DNA from 4 places in the Streptomyces sp. NPDC048142 genome. Region 1 is predicted to be linked to each of the others. Evidence: riboswitches for the same ligand, from Rfam matches in the RefSeq annotation. Region 1 holds a riboswitch; each other region holds the start of a gene.
The links. A riboswitch is a leader RNA that binds a small molecule or an ion and turns the genes downstream of it on or off. The one in region 1 is predicted to bind cobalamin.
Positions count from the first base shown of each region.

Region 1 (4,364 bases):
TCGAGCGGGCGGGCCAGGGTGAGGAGTACGGCGGTGCCGATGACCAGGGTGACCGCGGGGAGCGCGAGCATGTCCCAGCGGGCCGCGCCGAGGCCGCCGAGGGTCCAGTAGAGGACTTCCTGGAGGTGGTCGGCGCGGGCGGAGGTGACCAGGATCAGGCTGGTCAGGGCGGAGAGGATGTAGGAGACGGCGACCCCGGCGAGGACGAGCCGGTTGGTGGTGAGGCCGCCTCCGCCGCGCGCCAGGGTGTAGACGAGCAGCAGCGAGAGCAGCGCGCCGGCGAAGGCGGCGGCGGGGATGGTGACGGTGGTGGCGAGGGTGGCGCCGATGCCGAGGACGATCACGAGGACCGCGCCGGTGGAGGCCCCGGAGGAGACGCCGAGGAGGAACGGGTCGGCGAGCTGGTTGCGTACGAGGGCCTGGAGGACGGTGCCGATGACGGCGAGTCCGGCGCCGACGACGATGCCGAGCAGCACGCGGGGCAGCCGGACGTCCAGGACGATCGTGCGGAAGGGGCTCGCCTCCGCCCGCCCGGTCAGGATGTCGAGGACCTGGCCGGGCGGGATGCGGACGGAGCCGAGGGCGAGGGCGGCGATCACGGCGGCGGCGAGGAGCGCGGCGAGGACGCCGAGCACCAGGGTGTAGCGGAGCAGCCGCCGCGGTGCGGGGGTACGGCAGCTCACGGGGTGGTGGCCGCCGGGTGGAGCTGGGCCGCGAGCTTCTCGACGGCGGCGGGGACGCGGACGCCGAGGACCGCGTCGGAGAGCGGCATGACCGCGAAGCGCTTGTTCTTGATGGCGGGGACGTCGGCGAGGGCCGGGTCGGTCAGGAGGCGCTTCTTCTTCTGTTCGACGGTGGTGGCGCCGTAGTCGTAGATCACGATGGCTTCGGGCCCCCGGGCGACGACGTTCTCCCAGGAGGCGTCACCGAAGGGCTTGTCGAGGTCGGCGAAGACGTTGGTGCCACCGGCCCGCTCGATCAGTTCGTTGCCGATGCCCTCGCCGCCCGCGGTGAAGGCGGTCTTGTCGCCGCTGTCGTAGACGAAGACGGAGACGGGCTTCAGGCCGGCGAGCTTCTTCGCGGTGGCGGCGTTGTCGGCCTTGGCCTGCTTGATCCAGGCCTCGGCGCGGTCGGCGACGCCGAAGGTGCGGCCGACCTCGCGGACCTCCTCGTAGAGGGTGTCCATGGGCTGGTCGCCCTCGGTGCAGCTCTCGGCGTTGAGCCGGGTCTCGATGCCGGACTTCTTGAACGCTTCGCGGCTGCGGCCGTCGCCGGCGGTGAAGGCGCTGCTGTAGCCGCCGTAGACGAAGTCGGGGTTGGTGGCGAGGACCTGCTCGTAGGAGGGGTACTCCTTGGCGATGACCGGGACGGAGGCGTAGTCCTTCGCGTACTTCGGCAGGACCTGGTCGTCGAGGTAGGCGGTGCCGACGAGGGACTTCGCCAGGCCCAGTTCCAGCATGATCTCGGTGACGTGCTGGTTCATGGTGACCACGCGCTTCGGCGGGGCCTGATACGTCGTGGTGACACCGCAGTTCTTGACGGTGTACGGGAATCCGTCGCTCTTCGCCGCGGCCTTGTCCCCGGTGGCGGCGTCGCCGTCCGGGGAGGAGCAGGCGGTGAGGGCGAGCGGGAGCAGCACGGCGGCGGCTATGAGCGCGGGGGTGCGCCGGGACATGGCGAGGCCTCTCCGGGGGATTTCCGCGTCCCCTGGTCGATGCGGAAAGGCGGCGGGCCAGTTCCTGGCTTCCGGGCCGCCCTCCGGTGCGATGTCGTCCGTTTGAGGAGTCGTCCGCGTGGGAGGGGGCCCGGTCACAGTGGCGGGACCGTGCCGGATTCGCACCGGCTTCCTGGTTCCTGCTGCCTTGATCGGGTCTGGGGGCAGTGTGCCAGACCCGTGCGGCGGCCCGGCGGTCCGCCCGGGGTTCAGTACGCCTCGACGACCCGCACGTCTTCCTCGGTGATCTCGCCGTCCACGATGCGGTACGAGCGGAACTGGAAAGGGCCCGCGCCGTCGGTGTCGGCGGTGGAGACGAGGACGTAGTGGGCGCCGGGTTCGTTGGCGTACGTGAGGTCGGTGCGGGAGGGGTAGGCCTCGGTCGCCGTGTGCGAGTGGTAGACGACCACGGGCTCCTCGTCGCGGTCGTCCATCTCGCGGTAGAGCTTGAGGAGGTCGGCGGAGTCGAACTCGTAGAACGTGGGCGAGCGGGCGGCGTTGAGCATGGGGATGAAGCGCTCGGGGCGGTCCGTCCCGGCCGGGCCCGCGACCACTCCGCACGCCTCGTCGGGGTGGTCGGCGCGGGAGTGGGCGACGATCTGGTCGTAGAGCGTCTGGGTGATGGTCAGCATGGCGCCAGGATATGCAAGGGGCCCCCGCGTACCGGTGGGTGGTACGCGGGGGCCCGCATGCTGGACGCCGTCGGCCGTTGGGGCGGCCGGGGGCGGTCCGGGGAGGAGGGCGGTCGTGGGGCCCGCCCTCGGGGTCAGTGGGTGCCGGAGGTGGTCTTCCGCGGGGTGCGCGCCTGGATCACCCGGTAGGAGACGAAGAGGAGGAGCGCCCACAGGGGTGCGCAGTAGAGCGAGATCCTGGCGTCCTCGTCGATCGCCATCATCACGATGACCATGCCGATGAACAGGAGCGCGAACCAGCTGGTGTACGGGGCTCCGGGGGCCTTGAACGAGGACTGCGGGAGCAGGCCCGCGTCGGCGAGGCGGCGGTAGCGGATCTGGCTGAGCAGGATCATGATCCAGGCCCACATGCCGGAGATGGTCGCGAAGGAGACGACGTAGGTGAACGCCTCGCCCGGCCACTGGTAGTTGATCCACACGCCGACGAGCATCAGGGCGGCGGAGAAGGTGGTGCCGAGGAGCGGCAGGCCGTTCTTCGTCAGCTTGGTGAAGGCGCGGGGGCCCTGGCCGTTGAGGGCGAGGTCCCGGAGCATACGGCCGGTGGAGTACATGCCGGAGTTGCAGGAGGAGAGCGCCGCGGTGAGGACGACGAAGTTGACGACGGCGGCGCCGACGCCGAAACCCATCTCCTCGAAGGCCTTCACGAACGGGGAGACGCCGGGCTTGAAGGTGGACCACGGCACGACGGAGAGGATCATGATCAGCGCGCCGACGTAGAACACGGCGATGCGCCACGGCACGGTGTTGATGGCCTTGGGCAGCACGGTCTCGGGGTCCTTGGACTCTCCGGCGGTGACGCCGACGAGTTCCACGGCGAGGAAGGCGAACATGACGATCTGGAGCGTCATGAGCGTGCCGGTGATGCCGTTGGGGAAGAAGCCGCCGTCGTTCCAGAGGTTGGAGACGCTCGCGGTGTCGCCGGCGTCGGAGAACCCGACGGTGAGGACGCCCGCGCAGATCAGGATCATGCCGATGATCGCGGTGACCTTGACCATGGAGAACCAGAACTCCAGCTCGCCGAAGAGCTTCACGGAGATCAGGTTGGCGCCGTACAGGATGAGGGTGAACACCAGGGCGGACAGCCACTGCGGAATGTTCCACCAGTACGTCATATAGGTGGCGGCGGCGGTGACTTCGGTGATGCCGGTGACGACCCAGAAGAGCCAGTAGGTCCAGCCGGTGACGAATCCGAAGAACGGTCCGAGGAATTCCCGGGCGTACTCCGAGAAGGAGCCGGAGACCGGGCGGTACATCAGGAGTTCGCCCAGTGCCCGCATGATGAAGAAGATGACCAGGCCCGCGATGACGTAGGCCAGGACGATGCTGGGTCCGGCCCGGTCGATGGCTTTGCCCGCGCCGAGGAAGAGCCCGGTGCCGATGGCTCCGCCGATGGCGATCATCTGAATCTGACGGGCTCCCAGACCGCGCTGGTATCCCCCGCCGTCGGCCCCGGCAGCCCCGTCGGCCCCGGCGTCGCCGCCGGGCCGGCCCTTGTCGACCTGTCCTTCGTCGACCTGCGCCGATGTCATGGTGGTGCGCCTTTCTCCACGCCGATCCGCGCCGTACAAGGCTGCGGATCAGGTCCTGATCCCCCCGGATATGGATGGAGTGCCACCGGCGTTCGGCCGGTCTGTGGCGCCCCCGGGGACAGGGGTGACGTCCCCGGGCGGTCGTGAAGATTTATCACGACCGCCAGGGGACACCGTGGGACATTCTGTGGCGCATACCACAGCGAAAGCGGGCAAGAGGTTTGATTCGGCAGAAAAGGGCTGAATCACTTGGGGGGATCGTTATGCGGATCTGAGCGTCCGTTGAGCGAACGGTCGTCCCCCGCCCCGGCACGGCGGGGGATGATCCGCGCCCTTGACGTTTACGGCATCAGCGTCTCGACGAGCGTTTCCTGGAGCGCGCCGAGCCAGAGGTAGGCCATCACCATGGGCTTGCGCGGATCGGAGTCG
Region 1 covers NZ_JBIDBC010000008.1:136,331-140,694, forward strand. The annotation lists gene ACGF2Y_RS13405 (FecCD family ABC transporter permease) at 1-683, opposite strand, end outside; gene ACGF2Y_RS13410 (ABC transporter substrate-binding protein) at 680-1,675, opposite strand; cobalamin riboswitch at 1,734-1,853, opposite strand; gene ACGF2Y_RS13415 (Mov34/MPN/PAD-1 family protein) at 1,924-2,346, opposite strand; gene ACGF2Y_RS13420 (amino acid permease) at 2,481-3,935, opposite strand; gene ACGF2Y_RS13425 (DUF2017 domain-containing protein) at 4,277-4,364, opposite strand, start outside.

Region 2 (4,364 bases), on a different contig from region 1:
TCGCCGATGGCGTAGCCGCTGTCGCCGACGGCGTAGACGTCGGGGTGCGAGACCGACCGCATGGTGCGATCGACCACGACCCGACCGTTCTCGGTGACATCGAGCCCGCCGGCGGCGGCGATGGAGCTGACCGCGAACCCGGCCGTCCACACGGTCGCGTCGGACGCCAGGGCGGTGCCGTCGGCACACAACACCCGCATCGCTTCGACGGATTCGACGCTGGTGTGCTCCAGAACGGTGACACCCAGCCGGTCGCAGACCTGGCGCAGATGGCCGCAGGCTCCGGAGGAGAGCTGGGCGCCCAGCTCTCCGCGGGCGACCAGCGCCACCGACAGGCCGGGCCGGGATTCGGCGATCTCGGTGGCGGTCTCGATGCCGGTCAACCCGTCGCCGACAACCAGCACATTCACACCTTCGCCCCGCTTCTCCATGCTGTCCAGACGCTCGCGCAGGCGCAGTGCGGAAGGCCGGGCGGCGACGTCGAAGGCGTGCTCGGCCACGCCGGGGACACCGCGGTCGTCACCGTGGCTGCCCAGCGCGTGGACAAGCGTGTCGTAGCCGATCTCGCCACCGCCACCGCCACCGCCGCCGTCGGCATCGGCATCGGCATCGGCCACAGCGACGACTCGGCGCTCGGGGTCGATGGCCGTGACACGGGCCAGGCGCAGCCGTATCCCCGTGCCCGCGAAGACGTCGGCGAGCTGGGGGGCCTCGATCTCCTGGCCTGCCGCGAGCTGGTGCAGCCGCAGCCGCTGGACGAAGTCCGGCTCGGCGTTGACCACGGTGACCTCGGTGTCCTCCGGGGACAGCCGACGAACGAGGGTGCCGGCCGCGTAGGCCCCGGCGTAACCGGCGCCGAGGACGACGATGCGGTGCTTCATGTCTTGCTCCTGTCGGTTCGCTTGGCTCTCGTGAGTTTGAGCGGAACAGCGCCCCGATCCCTGACAGGAATGACGCGTGACGTGGGCCACAGGGCGGCGGAACATCGGCCGCCGATGCTCACCACACCCCGGGCAGCGCAGACAGCAGATGGCAGATGGCAGGTAGCAGGTAGCAGGCTCAGCTGACGAGGTGATCCGATGCCGAACCGACCGGCCCCGGACTACGGGCCGGACCCGGACTGCTGCGCACCCTGCGGCGGACGGGTGGACAGCGGTCACCACGGGTACGGGCGGAACCTCGCGACAGGCTCGTCGAAGGGATTTGTCCGCGGGCCACGCGCAGGTCATCCGCAGCTCAGGTGCCCCAAGGCCATCCGGCGACCGCCTGCTGGGGCTCGTCACACAGGTACGGGCCAGGTTGCTGTGGCTCGTCGCACAGGTGTGAGTCTGGCGTGGCCGGGGCCGGTTCTGCGATGCTTCGGTCCGTCAAGCGACGGCGGAACGAGGAAGCCGGTGAGATTCCGGCACGGTACCGCCACTGTGTAGGGGGAGCGACTCCGCCCATGGCCACCGCCCCATCCGGGGGCGGGAAGGCCGGAGAAGCTGTGATCCCGAGTCAGGAGACTCACGCCGTCGCACCTCGATGTACGGGGCGGATTTCCCCAGGAGAGGCGGTGGCACCTATGTGCCTGCGTGTGTATGGCGGCGACTTCGCGCTGCCCGTGGCCCATCGGGCCGGCCTGCCCGGCGTGACGCCCAGGCCCGTCCCTCCGGGCCCTGACGGCGTCCCGAGATCCTGACGGCCTCCTCGGATCCTGACGGCGTTCCGAGATCCTGACGGTCCCCTCGGGCCCTGACGATCACCTCCGATCCCGTCAGATCCCTCAGATCCCTCAGATCCCTCAGATCCCGTCGGCCATCTCAGATCCTGACGGGCACTCACATCCCGTCGGCCTCCTCCCTCTCAGCGGGTTTCCCTCCCGTACGCCGCATCACGCGCCCCGGAACGCCGGTGCGCGCTGTCCACGTATGCCACGCCACCAGGAGTCACCTTGTCCCTGCGATCCCTCACGCCCGGCCGCCGCCGGCAGGCCGCCGCGGCGGCCTTCCTCACCGCAGCCCTCGCGCTCACCGCGTGTGGTGGTGACTCCGACCGGCCCGCCGACGACAAGGCCGATGCCCAGGCGGCCGGGAAGGACTGCGTCAAGGACTTCGACCCGGCCAAGGACTACTTCCCGGACAAGTCGACGGTGCGGCACGCCGAGAACTTCACCCTCCGCTACGAGAAGAGCTACCAGGTCCTCACCGTCAAGGAGCCGTACCCCAAGGGCAAGCCCGAGTCGTACGTCCTGGTCAAATGCGGTGCGCCGAAGCCGAAACTGACCGGCGACCTGGCGAGCGCGCCGCAGGTGACCGTCCCCGTGAAGAGTCTGTACTCCGCCTCCACCACCCACCTGCCGCTGCTCACCGAGACGGGCACCCTGGACGTGCTGACCGGGGTGGCGAGCGTCGCGAACATCTCCTCCGCCCAGGTGATCGAGCGGGTGAAGGCCGGAAAGGTCACCGAGTACGCCAAGGACCGCACCCTCAACGCCGAGAGCGTCATCGGCGCCAAGCCGGACGTGCTGATGACCCAGGGCACCGACGACCCGCAGTACCCCAAGCTCCGCCGGGCCGGGATCGCCGTGGTCGCCAACGCCGAGTGGCTGGAGTCCAGTCCGCTCGGCCGCGCCGAGTGGGTCAAGGCGATGGCCGCGCTCACCGGGGCGGAGAAGCGCGCCGACAAGCTGTTCGGCACCATCGAGAGCGACTACCTCAAGGTCGCCGAGAAGGGCGCCCAGGTGATCAAGGCGGGCAAGCCCGTCGAGGTCCTGCCCGGCACGATGTACCAGGGCACCTGGTACATGCCCGCCGGAGGCAGCTACGCCGCCCGGCTGATCAAGGACGCGGGCGGCACCTACCCCTGGGCGGGCAAGCCGGGTACCGGCAACCTCCAGCTGAACTTCGAGGCCGTGTACGCCAAGGGCGGTGACGCCCCGGTCTGGCTCGCCCAGCAGGAGAAGTGGAAGTCAACCGCCGACGCCGTGAAGGCCGACAGCCGGTACGGACAGCTGGAGGCCCTCTCCGACGGCGCGGTCTGGTCGAACACCAAGGCGCTCGGCCCCAACGGTGGCAACGACTACTTCGAACGCGGTGTGCTGCGCCCCGACCTGGTCCTCGCCGACCTCTTCGCGCTGATGCACCCGGACCGGGCGAAGGACCACACCTTCACCTTCTACCAGCAGGTGCCCAGGGCGTGACGACGCACAAGACAACCCCACCGGCCGCCGCCACCCCGGACGCCGCTACCCCGGACGCCGAGGCGGTCGCCCCCACCCCTGCCGCCCAACCGGCCGCCGCCGCCCCGGACACCCCGCAGGCGGTACGGCCGAGGCGGCGTCTCGCCGTCGTCCTCACCCTCGCGGCAGGCACCGCCGCACTGTTCGTGCTCACCATCGCGACCGGGTCCCACCCGGTGCCGGTCACGGAGGTGGTGCGCGTCCTGTTCGGCGGCACCGCCGGCGACCCGAGGTGGACCGTGATCGTCGAGGAGGTCAGGCTGCCGCGCGCGCTGACCGCCGTCGCCGTCGGGGCCGCCCTCGCGGTGGCGGGCGTACAGATGCAGACGCTGTTCCGCAACGCGCTGGCCGACCCGTTCTCGCTCGGGGTGAGTTCGGGCGCCAGCATGGGCGTCGCCGCCGTGGTGGTCGGCACCGGCGGGGTCGCGGGCAGCTTCACGGGAGACCTGGCCGGGCTGGGGCGCGTGGGCGTCATCCTGGCCGCCTCGCTCGGCGCGGCCGCCGTACTCGCCCTCGTACTCCTCCTCTCGCGCTGGGTGCGGTCGGCGGTCACCCTGCTCGTCATCGGCGTCATGATCGGCTCGGCGGCCACCGCCGTGGTCAGCGTGATGCTCGTCTACGCCCAGCCCGAACGCGCCCAGCAGTTCGTCATGTGGGGCCTGGGCAGCTTCAGCTCCACCACCTGGCCCGACCTCCACGTGATGCTGCCCGTCATCGGCGCGGGGCTGCTGACCGCGCTGCTCACCGCCAAACGCCTCAACAGCCTGCTGCTCGGCGAGGACTACGCCCGCACCATGGGCCTGAACGTACGGCGCAGCCGCGATCTGGCGCTGCTCGGCACCTCGCTGCTGGCGGGCGCGGCGACCGCGTTCTGCGGCCCGATCGCCTTCCTGGGCCTGGCGGTGCCGCATCTGACCCGGGTGGCGCTGGGCACCTCCGACCACCGGGCGCTGATCCCGGCCTCCATGCTCGCGGGCGCGTTCCTCGCGCTGGCGTGCGCGTTGCTGAGCCAGCCGCCCGGATCGGACTCCGTACTGCCGCTGAACGCCATCACCTCGCTGTTCGGCGCCCCCGTGGTCATCACGTTCCTGATCCGCAGCCGTCGCGGCGTACAAGGAGTGGCCTCGTGACCGACACCGACACC
Region 2 covers NZ_JBIDBC010000016.1:139,605-143,968, reverse strand. The annotation lists gene ACGF2Y_RS21340 (NAD(P)/FAD-dependent oxidoreductase) at 1-881, opposite strand, end outside; cobalamin riboswitch at 1,344-1,531, shown strand; gene ACGF2Y_RS21335 (ABC transporter substrate-binding protein) at 1,934-3,181, shown strand; gene ACGF2Y_RS21330 (FecCD family ABC transporter permease) at 3,178-4,350, shown strand; gene ACGF2Y_RS21325 (ABC transporter ATP-binding protein) at 4,347-4,364, shown strand, end outside.
Region 2: it holds a riboswitch for cobalamin, as region 1 does, so the genes downstream of both, ACGF2Y_RS21335 (ABC transporter substrate-binding protein) here and ACGF2Y_RS13410 (ABC transporter substrate-binding protein) in region 1, are expected to answer to the same signal.

Region 3 (4,364 bases), on a different contig from region 1:
CGGCACGCGGGCCTGGACCAGACCGGTATTGGGGTCGTGCACATCGCCGTACCTGCCCGAGGTGCCGGGTGTGTTCTTGCCGCCGATGAAATGGGTGAGCTCGCGAACCATGGAAGCCTGCTCCTGTCGGTGAGGTCGTCAGGTGGGATCGTCAGGTGAGGTCCGGGGATGGCGCGCGGCGGCACCGGCGCACGGCGCACCGTCGGTTCGGTGCGCGCGGGTGCGGAGGGGCCTGCCGTCGGGGACGCGAAGGGCGGGGGCCGTCAGGGGGCGGGGCAAACCGCTCGCCGGGACGGGCCTGCGGGGCCGTGGGTGCGGACCGGTGCCATGCGTGTCTGCTCCATCCTCGTGGAAACACGGAACATCCCGCGGCCGGTATCCTGACTCCCGGATCACCGCGCGTCCTCGTACCTTCCCAACGGCTGCTGCACCGTCAGTGGCATGTCCTGCGAGGACGAACTCCCCGGTCACAGTGGCGGGACCGCGCCGGAATCACACCGGCTTCCCTGACACCACGGGCCTTCGGGGCGGCCGGCTCCCTGCCGGTCACCCCTCTGCTCACGAACATATAGTTGGACGTCCTAGTAAGTCCACCCCGCCTCGCTCCTGGCATGATCGGCCGACATGAGCGACGCACCCCGCCACATCCTCGTCATCGGCATGGGAGCCGGCGACCCCGACCATCTGACCCTCGCCGCGGTGAAGGCCATGCGCCGGGCCGATGTCTTCTTCGTACTGGGCAAGGGCAAGGAGAAGGACGCGCTGACCCGGCTGCGACGGGACATCCTCGACGAACACCTGACCGGCCCCTACCGCGTCGTCGACGCCGAGGACCCGTGGCGGGACCGTACCCAGCAGGACAGCGGACGCTACGCCTCGGCGGTGCGCGACTGGCGCCACCGCCGTGCCGACGTCTGCGAACGCCTGATCTCCGAGGAGCTCGCCCCCGGGCAGTGCGGAGCCTTCCTGGTGTGGGGAGACCCGTCCCTGTACGACAGCACGCTCGCGATCCTGGACGACATCCGCGGCCGGGAAACGGTGGAATTCGGCCACACGGTGATCCCCGGCATCAGCAGCGTCTCGGCCCTCGCCGCCCGGCACCGGGTCACCCTGAACCGGGTCGGCCGCCCCATCCACATCACCCCCGGCCGGCGGCTCGCCCAGGGATTCCCCGAGGACTGCGACCTCGTCGTGATGCTCGACGGCCACGAGAGCTTCACCCAGCTGACGGGCAGGGGGTGGTGGATCCACTGGGGCGCCTACATCGGGACCCCGGACGAACTGCTCGTCTCCGGACCGCTCGACGAGGTGGCGGGCCGGATCAGCCGACTGCGCGCGGAGGCCCGCGAACGGCACGGCTGGATCATGGACACCTATCTGCTGCGCCAAGGTCCGGACGACACGGATGTCTCGGACGACCAGGGGGGTACCCCTCGTACGGGCGGCGCGGATCGTACGGGCGGCGCGGATCGTACGAACGGCTGAAAGGTCCGCGTCGAGGCGCGGGCGGCTCCGGCCGCCGCACCTCGTCGTCGGACCTGTGGGGTGTCAGTCGCGGGACTCGTGCGCCCGGATCACACCGAGCCCGTGTCCCAGGCTGGGGCATTCGGCGGTCAGGTCGCTGCCCCGTACCAGGTAGTCGTGCACGCGGCCGTCCGTCGGCCGCTCGACGGCGCGGTACAGCGTGCCGTTCACGGTGATCGTCCAGTCGTCGCCGTCCTGGGCCCACCCGACTGTCTTCTTCATCTGGCGTTTTCCGTTTCCTCGGTCGGCCTCGCCGCGGGTCGGCGGCCGTGTAGTGGGAAGAAGAACGGCTTGTGACGCTCTGTGGTTCCGCAGTCCCTACGCCATTCGGTTACATCTGTGTCACTGTCACGCCCAGTTGACGCGAACGACCTGACTGGCGGTCAGCGAGCCCTTGACGAACAGTCGAACGGACGGAGAACGTGCGCGGGCCCCGGCGACCGTCCGCCGCGGGGGCGTCCTCCCCGGCGCCGGGGAGGACGCACCGTGTCCCACATCACCGTCCGAAGGGTGAACAACGGTGTGCGCCGGACGGACGCCCCTTCTAGGCTGACCGGTGCAGCTGGTTCGCCCTGTCCGCCAGACAGGGTGTCGTAAGAGGGAACCCGGTGGAAATCCGGGACTGCCCCGCAGCGGTGAGTGGGAACGACCGCCGTCATACGCACTGGGCCCGGCCGGGTCTGGGAAGCGACGGCCATTAGGTGTGTGCCCCGGCAGACGTGCCCGCGAGTCCGAAGACCTGCCCGCTGCCCGCACGCGACCGTTCGCGTGCGGAGATCCCGGTGACCTCGTGGGCGGGTCGGCGTAACCGTCAGGCGGACGGACACGGTTCAACGTGTCCCGGGTGTCCGCCCGACGCGTCATCCCTTCGCGTCCGCGTCCCGTCCCGGGGTCTGCGACAACAGACACGCTCGCGAAGGAGAGTCACGTGACAGCGAAGCCCGCAGCCGCGGCAGCACGGGCCACCGTGTACGGCTACCCCCGCCAGGGCCGTAACCGTGAACTGAAGAAGGCCATCGAGGGCTACTGGAAGGGCCGCGTCGACGCGGACACCCTCCGGCGGACCGCCGCCGACCTGCGCCGGGGGACCTGGCAGCAGCTCGCCGAGGCCGGAGTCCACGACGTGCCGACCGGTGATTTCTCGTACTACGACCATGTCCTGGACACCAGCGTCATGGTCGGCGCTGTCCCCGAGCGGCACCGCGAAGCGATCCGTGCCGACGCCCTCGACGGCTACTTCGCCATGGCCCGCGGCACACAGGACGTCGCGCCGCTGGAGATGACGAAGTGGTTCGACACCAACTACCACTACCTGGTGCCCGAGCTGGGGCCGGACACGGTGTTCGCCGCCGACTCCGCCAAGCAGGTAGCGGAGTTCGGGGAAGCCCTCGCGCTCGGTCACACCCCGCGCCCGGTGCTCGTCGGCCCCGTCACCTACCTCCTGCTCGCCAAGGCGGCCCCGGGGGTGGCCGCGGACTTCGAGCCGCTGACCCTGCTGGACCGGTTGCTTCCCGTGTACGCCGAGGTCCTCGCCGACCTGCGGGCGGCGGGCGCGGAATGGGTGCAGCTGGATGAGCCCGCGCTCGTCCAGGACCGGACCCCGGCCGAGCTGAACGCCGCCGCCCGCGCCTACCGCGAGCTCGGCGGACTCACCGACCGGCCGAAGGTGCTGGTCGCCTCCTACTTCGGGCGGCTCGGCGAGGCGCTGCCGGTCCTGGCCAAGGCCCCCGTCGACGGGCTGGCGCTCGACTTCACCGAGTCCGGCGCCGGGAACCTCGACGATCTCGCGGCGGCCGGCGGGCTGCCCGGCAAGCGCCTGGTCGCCGGTGTCGTCAACGGCCGGAACATCTGGATCAACGACTACGAGAAGTCGCTCGCCACCCTCGGCACCCTCCTCGGCCTCGCCGACCGGGTCGACGTCTCCGCCTCCTGCTCCCTGCTGCACGTCCCGCTGGACGCGGACGCCGAGCGCGACCTCGACCCGCAGATCGCCCGCTGGCTCGCCTTCGCCAAGCAGAAGACCGAGGAGATCGTCGTCCTGGCCCGAGGCCTGGGCGGCGGCACGGACACCATCACGGCCGAACTCGCCGCCAACCGCGCAGACCTGGCCTCCCGCGCCGGTGCCGCGCTCACCCGCGACCCGGCGGTACGGGCCCGTACGGCGGCCATCACCGACGCGGACGGCCGCCGCTCACAGCCGTACACCGAGCGCTCCGCCGCCCAGCGCGCCCACCTCGGGCTGCCGCTGCTGCCGACGACCACCATCGGCTCGTTCCCGCAGACCACCGAACTGCGCACCGCACGCGCGGACCTGCGTGCGGGACGGATCGACCGAGCCGGGTACGAGGAGCGCATCAAGGACGAGATCCGCGAGGTGCTGTCCTTCCAGGAGAAGGCCGGACTGGACGTCCTGGTGCACGGCGAGCCCGAACGCAACGACATGGTGCAGTACTTCGCCGAGCGGCTCACCGGATACCTCGCCACCCAGCACGGCTGGGTGCAGTCCTACGGCACCCGTTACGTCCGCCCGCCGGTCCTCGCGGGCGACATCTCGCGCCCCGAGCCGATGACGGTGCGCTGGACCACGTACGCGCAGTCGCTGACCGAGCGGCCCGTCAAGGGCATGCTCACCGGCCCGGTCACCATGCTCGCCTGGTCCTTCGTCCGTGACGACCAGCCGCTCGGCGACACCGCACGCCAGGTGGCCCTCGCCCTGCGTGACGAGGTGAACGACCTGGAGGCGAGCGGCACTTCGGTGATCCAGGTCGACGAGCCCGCACTGCGCGAAACACTCCCGCTGCGAGCCGCCGAGCACGCCGCGTACCTGGCGTGGGCGACCG
Region 3 covers NZ_JBIDBC010000049.1:28,455-32,818, forward strand. The annotation lists gene ACGF2Y_RS34670 (CoA-acylating methylmalonate-semialdehyde dehydrogenase) at 1-111, opposite strand, end outside; cobalamin riboswitch at 353-532, opposite strand; gene cobF (precorrin-6A synthase (deacetylating)) at 625-1,485, shown strand; gene ACGF2Y_RS34680 (hypothetical protein) at 1,549-1,746, opposite strand; cobalamin riboswitch at 2,071-2,286, shown strand; gene metE (5-methyltetrahydropteroyltriglutamate--homocysteine S-methyltransferase) at 2,453-4,364, shown strand, end outside.
Region 3: it holds a riboswitch for cobalamin, as region 1 does, so the genes downstream of both, metE (5-methyltetrahydropteroyltriglutamate--homocysteine S-methyltransferase) here and ACGF2Y_RS13410 (ABC transporter substrate-binding protein) in region 1, are expected to answer to the same signal.

Region 4 (4,364 bases), on a different contig from region 1:
GGCAGCCGGCGAGGACGGCGGAGCAGAGGGCGACCTCGGTCCAGCCGACGCCGCTGAGCGAGCCGAGCAGCCAGAACAGCACCCCGCGGGTCTGCTCGGCGTCCGCGGAGGTCATCACGACGAAGGAGGTGAGGGCGGAGAAGAGCTGCATCGCGGCGACGCCGGAGAGGACGACCCGGTCGGTGCTGCCGCCGAGGGTGTGGCTGAGCAGCAGCACCAGGGCGAACGAGAGGAGCGCCCCGGCGAACGCCCCGGCCGACAGCGACACCGCTCCCCCGCCGACCCCGAGGACGACCACCACGACCGCCCCGGTCGAGGCTCCGGAGGAGACGCCGAGGACGAAGGGGTCGGCGAGGGGGTTGCGCAGCAGGGACTGCATCACCGTGCCGCACACCGCGAGGCCCGCGCCGCACACGGCGGCGAGGAGGGTGCGGGGCATGCGGAGGTTCCAGATGATGCCGTCCCGGATCGGGCTGAGGTCCGAAGCGCCGAACCCGAGGTGCGCGGCGACGGCGGACCAGACGTCGGGCACGGAGATCCGGGCGGGCCCGATGGTCACGGCGACCGCGACGGAGAGCAGCAGGAGCAGGACGCCGCCGGCCCAGAGCAGCACGGCGAGCGGGCCGCCGCTCCACACCGGGCCCGGCGGCACGGCGAGCGGAAGCACCGGCCGGTCCTCGGCGTCAGGCACCGACCGGCCCTCCGTCTCCCGCACCGGCCGGTTCCCGCCGTTCACCCCGCGAGCCCGAACTCGCGGAGTCCGGCCGCGACGCGCTCCAGGCCCTCGACGGTCCGGATGGTGGGGTTCATGGCCTGGCCGCTGAGCAGCACGTAGCGGCGGTTCTTGACGGCGTCCATCTTCTTCGTGACCGGGTTGGACTCCAGGAACTCGATCTTCTTCTCGGCGCTCTCGGCGGTCTGTATCGTGCGGCTCAGGTCGCCGATGACCAGGACGTCGGGGTTGCGGTCGGCGACGGTCTCCCAGCTGACCTGGGGCCATTCGTCGTGGGTGTCGTCGAAGACGTTCTTCGCGCCGAGTTCCTTGGTGATGACGCCGGGGGCGCCGCAACAGCCCGCGAGGTAGGGGGCCTTGGAGTCGGAGAACCAGTAGAGGAGAGAGGCGTCCGACGCGTCGATGCCGTCGGTGGCCTTGTCCACCCGCGCCCGGAGCTTCTTCACCAGGGCGTCACCGCGCTCGGGGACCCCGAACACCTCGGCCAGTTCACGGACTTCCGTGTAGACGCTGTCCATCGTCAGCGGCGCGGTACGGGCTCCGTCGCCGCCGCCGCTGTTGTCCTTGCCGGTGCAGTCGGCGGGCGAGATGTAGGTGGGGACGCCGAGCTTCTCGAACTGTTCGCGGGGGGCGACGCCGCCCTTGGCGAGGGTCGAGGCGAAGGAGGCGGAGACGAAGTCGGGCTCCTTGTCGAGGACCTTCTCCGAGGAGGGCCGGTTGTCCGATATCCGCTCGACTCCGGCGTTGGCCTTCTCCAGGCCCTTCATGACCGGGTCGCTCCAGGTGGCGGTGGCGGCCAGCCGGTCGGCGAGGCCCAGCGAGAGGAGGATCTCGGTCGAGCCCTGGTCGACGGAGACGGCCCGTTCGGGCGGGGCCTTCACGGTGACGGTGCGTCCGCAGTTCTTGAGCGTGAGCGGAAACCCGTCGGCTTGGCCGCCCTCGGCGGCCGTGGTGCTCCCGTCGCCGCCGCAGGCGGTCAGCAGGAGGAGTCCCGCCGCGAGCAGGGCGGCGGTACGTATCGGGGCGGGGGCGGCCGTGGACAGCACGAAGGACCTCTGTGTCTCTGGGCCCAGCCGCGGAGCCCGTCGTACGGTTCCCGTGCCCCGGTGCGGGGCGCGGGCGCCAGCAGGTCTTCGGACTCGGGTTCGTCCGGACGGGACGCCTTCCCGGAACACCTGGGTGCTCCAGTGGCCGTGGCCCCGCCCGTCGCCCTCACCGCTGCGCGTCAGTTCCGGGTTCGCACCGGATTCCCTGACCCCGTCGCTGGGGTTCGACTGGCCCCGGCAAGCTATCACGCGTCTTCGCGCGGATCGGGGCCGGTGCGGCGGCCGCTGTTCGCGGGCCGGTGCGGCGCGGGATCGGCCCGCCCGCACCGGCCCGGAGGATCCGCCGGGGCCACGGAGCCCGTACGTTGCGGAGCCCGAAGGTTTACGCGGCCCGAGAGCTGCGCGGCCCGAGGGCTACGGAGCCTGGAGGGCGATCACCGCGTTCTGGCCGCCGAAGCCGAAGGAGTGGCTGACGGCCCGCCGTACGGGCACCTCGCGCGGCAGCTTGGTGACGCAGTCGATGTCGAACCCGGGCGCGGGGGCGTCCAGGTTCGCGATCGGGGGGACGACCCCGTGCTGGAGCGTGAGGATCGTCAGGCCCACCTCGATGGCGCCGGCTGCCCCCATGCAGTGGCCCAGTACGCCCTTGGGGGCGGTGACGGGCGGCCGGTGCGGATAGGCCCGGCCGATGAGGGCGGCCTCGGTGGCGTCGTTGAGCGGGGTAGACGTCCCGTGCGCGTTGACGTGGTCGACGTCCTCGGCCTGCCAGCCCGCGTCGCGCAGCGCGGCGTCGACGGCCGCCCGTGCGACGTCCCCGGAGGGGTGGGGGCTGGTGGGGTGGTGGGCGTCGGTGGTGGCGCCGGTGCCCGCGATCAGCGCCCGGGGGGAGGCTCCTCTGGCACGGGCGTCCTCGGCCCGCTCCAGGACCATGACGGCCGCACCCTCGCCCATGACGATCCCGGCCCGGTCGGCGGCGAAGGGGCGGCAGAGGCGGGCGGGGTCGCCGTCCCGCAGTGCTGCCGCTCCGGAGCGGGCGAAGCCGGTCATGGCGACCGGGAACACGATCGACTCGGTGGCCCCGGCGATGGCGATGTCGCAGTGGCCCAGCGTCAGCATGTCCCGGGCCACCGACAGCGCGGTCACCCCGGACGAACAGGCCGTGCACGGGGCCAGGCTGGGTCCGGTGGCCTTCATCCGGATGGCGATCTCGGCCGCGGGCATGTTCGGGATGGTCAGCAGGATGCCCGAGGGCGAGGTGGCCTCCGGGCCGCGCCGCTCCAGGGCGACGGCCTGTTCGGTGAGTCCGGCGGATCCTCCGCTGCTGGTGCCGACCACGACGGCGACCCGGGCGCCGTCCCAGTGCTCCGGATCGAGCCCGGCGTCGGCGACCGCCTCCCGGGCGGCCAGCACGGCGAACTTGACGTACCGGCCCATCCGGAACGCGGTCCGGCCGCCGACCGCTTCGTCGAGGTCGATGCCGGAGACCGTGCAGGCGAAGTCGACGGCGCAGCCCCGCAGTTCGGGGACGGTGCGGGCGGGCGACTCCCCGGCGCACACGCCGTCCCAGGTGGTGGCGGTGGTGTGGCCGACCGGGGTGATCATGCCCAGCCCGGTGACGGCGATGGCGGGTCGCTTCATCGGGTGTTGCTCACCGGCACCGTGGCCTCGGCCGCCGCGCTGCCGACGGCCGCGTCGATGTACACGGAGATGTCGGCCAGCGTGGCGTCCTTGTAGAGCTTCTCCGAGTCGGCGTCGACGCCGAGGGTCTCCTTGATGATGACGGCGAACTCGGCGACCGCGAGGGAGTCCATCTCCAGGCTGTCCATGGTGGACTCCGGCAGGATCTCGGCGCCGGGCACCTTGAACGTCCCGGTCAGCACCTCGGTGATCTTGGGGTGGATGGTCTTCATGGTGATTCCTCTCATCGGCATCTCATCGGCTCGGCTCTTCCTGCGCGGCGGGTGGCCGAACGCAGCGACCCACCGCCCGAAGTAACTGGATGACGATCTTCCGGTTACGCCCTGGGGCGAACCGATTCGTCTACGCTCACCTGCGGCTTCTCGAACCATCGGGAGAGGATCGAGGTGGTTCCCCAGTACGCCAGCAGGACCCCGCGGGTGCTGAGCGCCGCCACCTTCTCGCGCAGCGGGCGCCTCCTGCTGCCGCAGACGGGCCGCCGGAACTCCGCCGCGCGGCCCCGGATTCCCGCCCTGCGGCCCCGGTGCCAGGCTCCCTCGGGGTCGTCGTAGACCTCCGCGTAGCCGGGTCCGGCGATCGGCCAGTCCGACATCAGGCGCTCGGGAAGCGCGAAGGACTCGACCAGGGCGGGGGTGTGGGCGGCCACGGTGGTGATCGCCTCCTCCAGCGTGGCGGGCAGAAAGGTGACCTGATCGGCGGTCAGCCGTCCGGAGGCGAGCAGGTCGCCGCTGTTGCGGGCGATCCACTGGAGCGCGAAGAGCCTGCGCAGCTCGGTCAGCCGTTCGCGCGCCTCGCCCTCGGGCAGGGAGGCGACGGCGTCGGCGTACGCCTCTTCGGCCTGCCGGTAGGCGTAGGCCTCGACGCCGCGCAGCGCGGCCGGGGAGGCG
Region 4 covers NZ_JBIDBC010000013.1:126,062-130,425, reverse strand. The annotation lists gene ACGF2Y_RS18860 (FecCD family ABC transporter permease) at 1-667, opposite strand, end outside; gene ACGF2Y_RS18855 (ABC transporter substrate-binding protein) at 733-1,779, opposite strand; cobalamin riboswitch at 1,840-2,027, opposite strand; gene ACGF2Y_RS18850 (beta-ketoacyl-[acyl-carrier-protein] synthase family protein) at 2,194-3,417, opposite strand; gene ACGF2Y_RS18845 (acyl carrier protein) at 3,414-3,689, opposite strand; gene ACGF2Y_RS18840 (acyl-CoA dehydrogenase) at 3,794-4,364, opposite strand, start outside.
Region 4: it holds a riboswitch for cobalamin, as region 1 does, so the genes downstream of both, ACGF2Y_RS18855 (ABC transporter substrate-binding protein) here and ACGF2Y_RS13410 (ABC transporter substrate-binding protein) in region 1, are expected to answer to the same signal.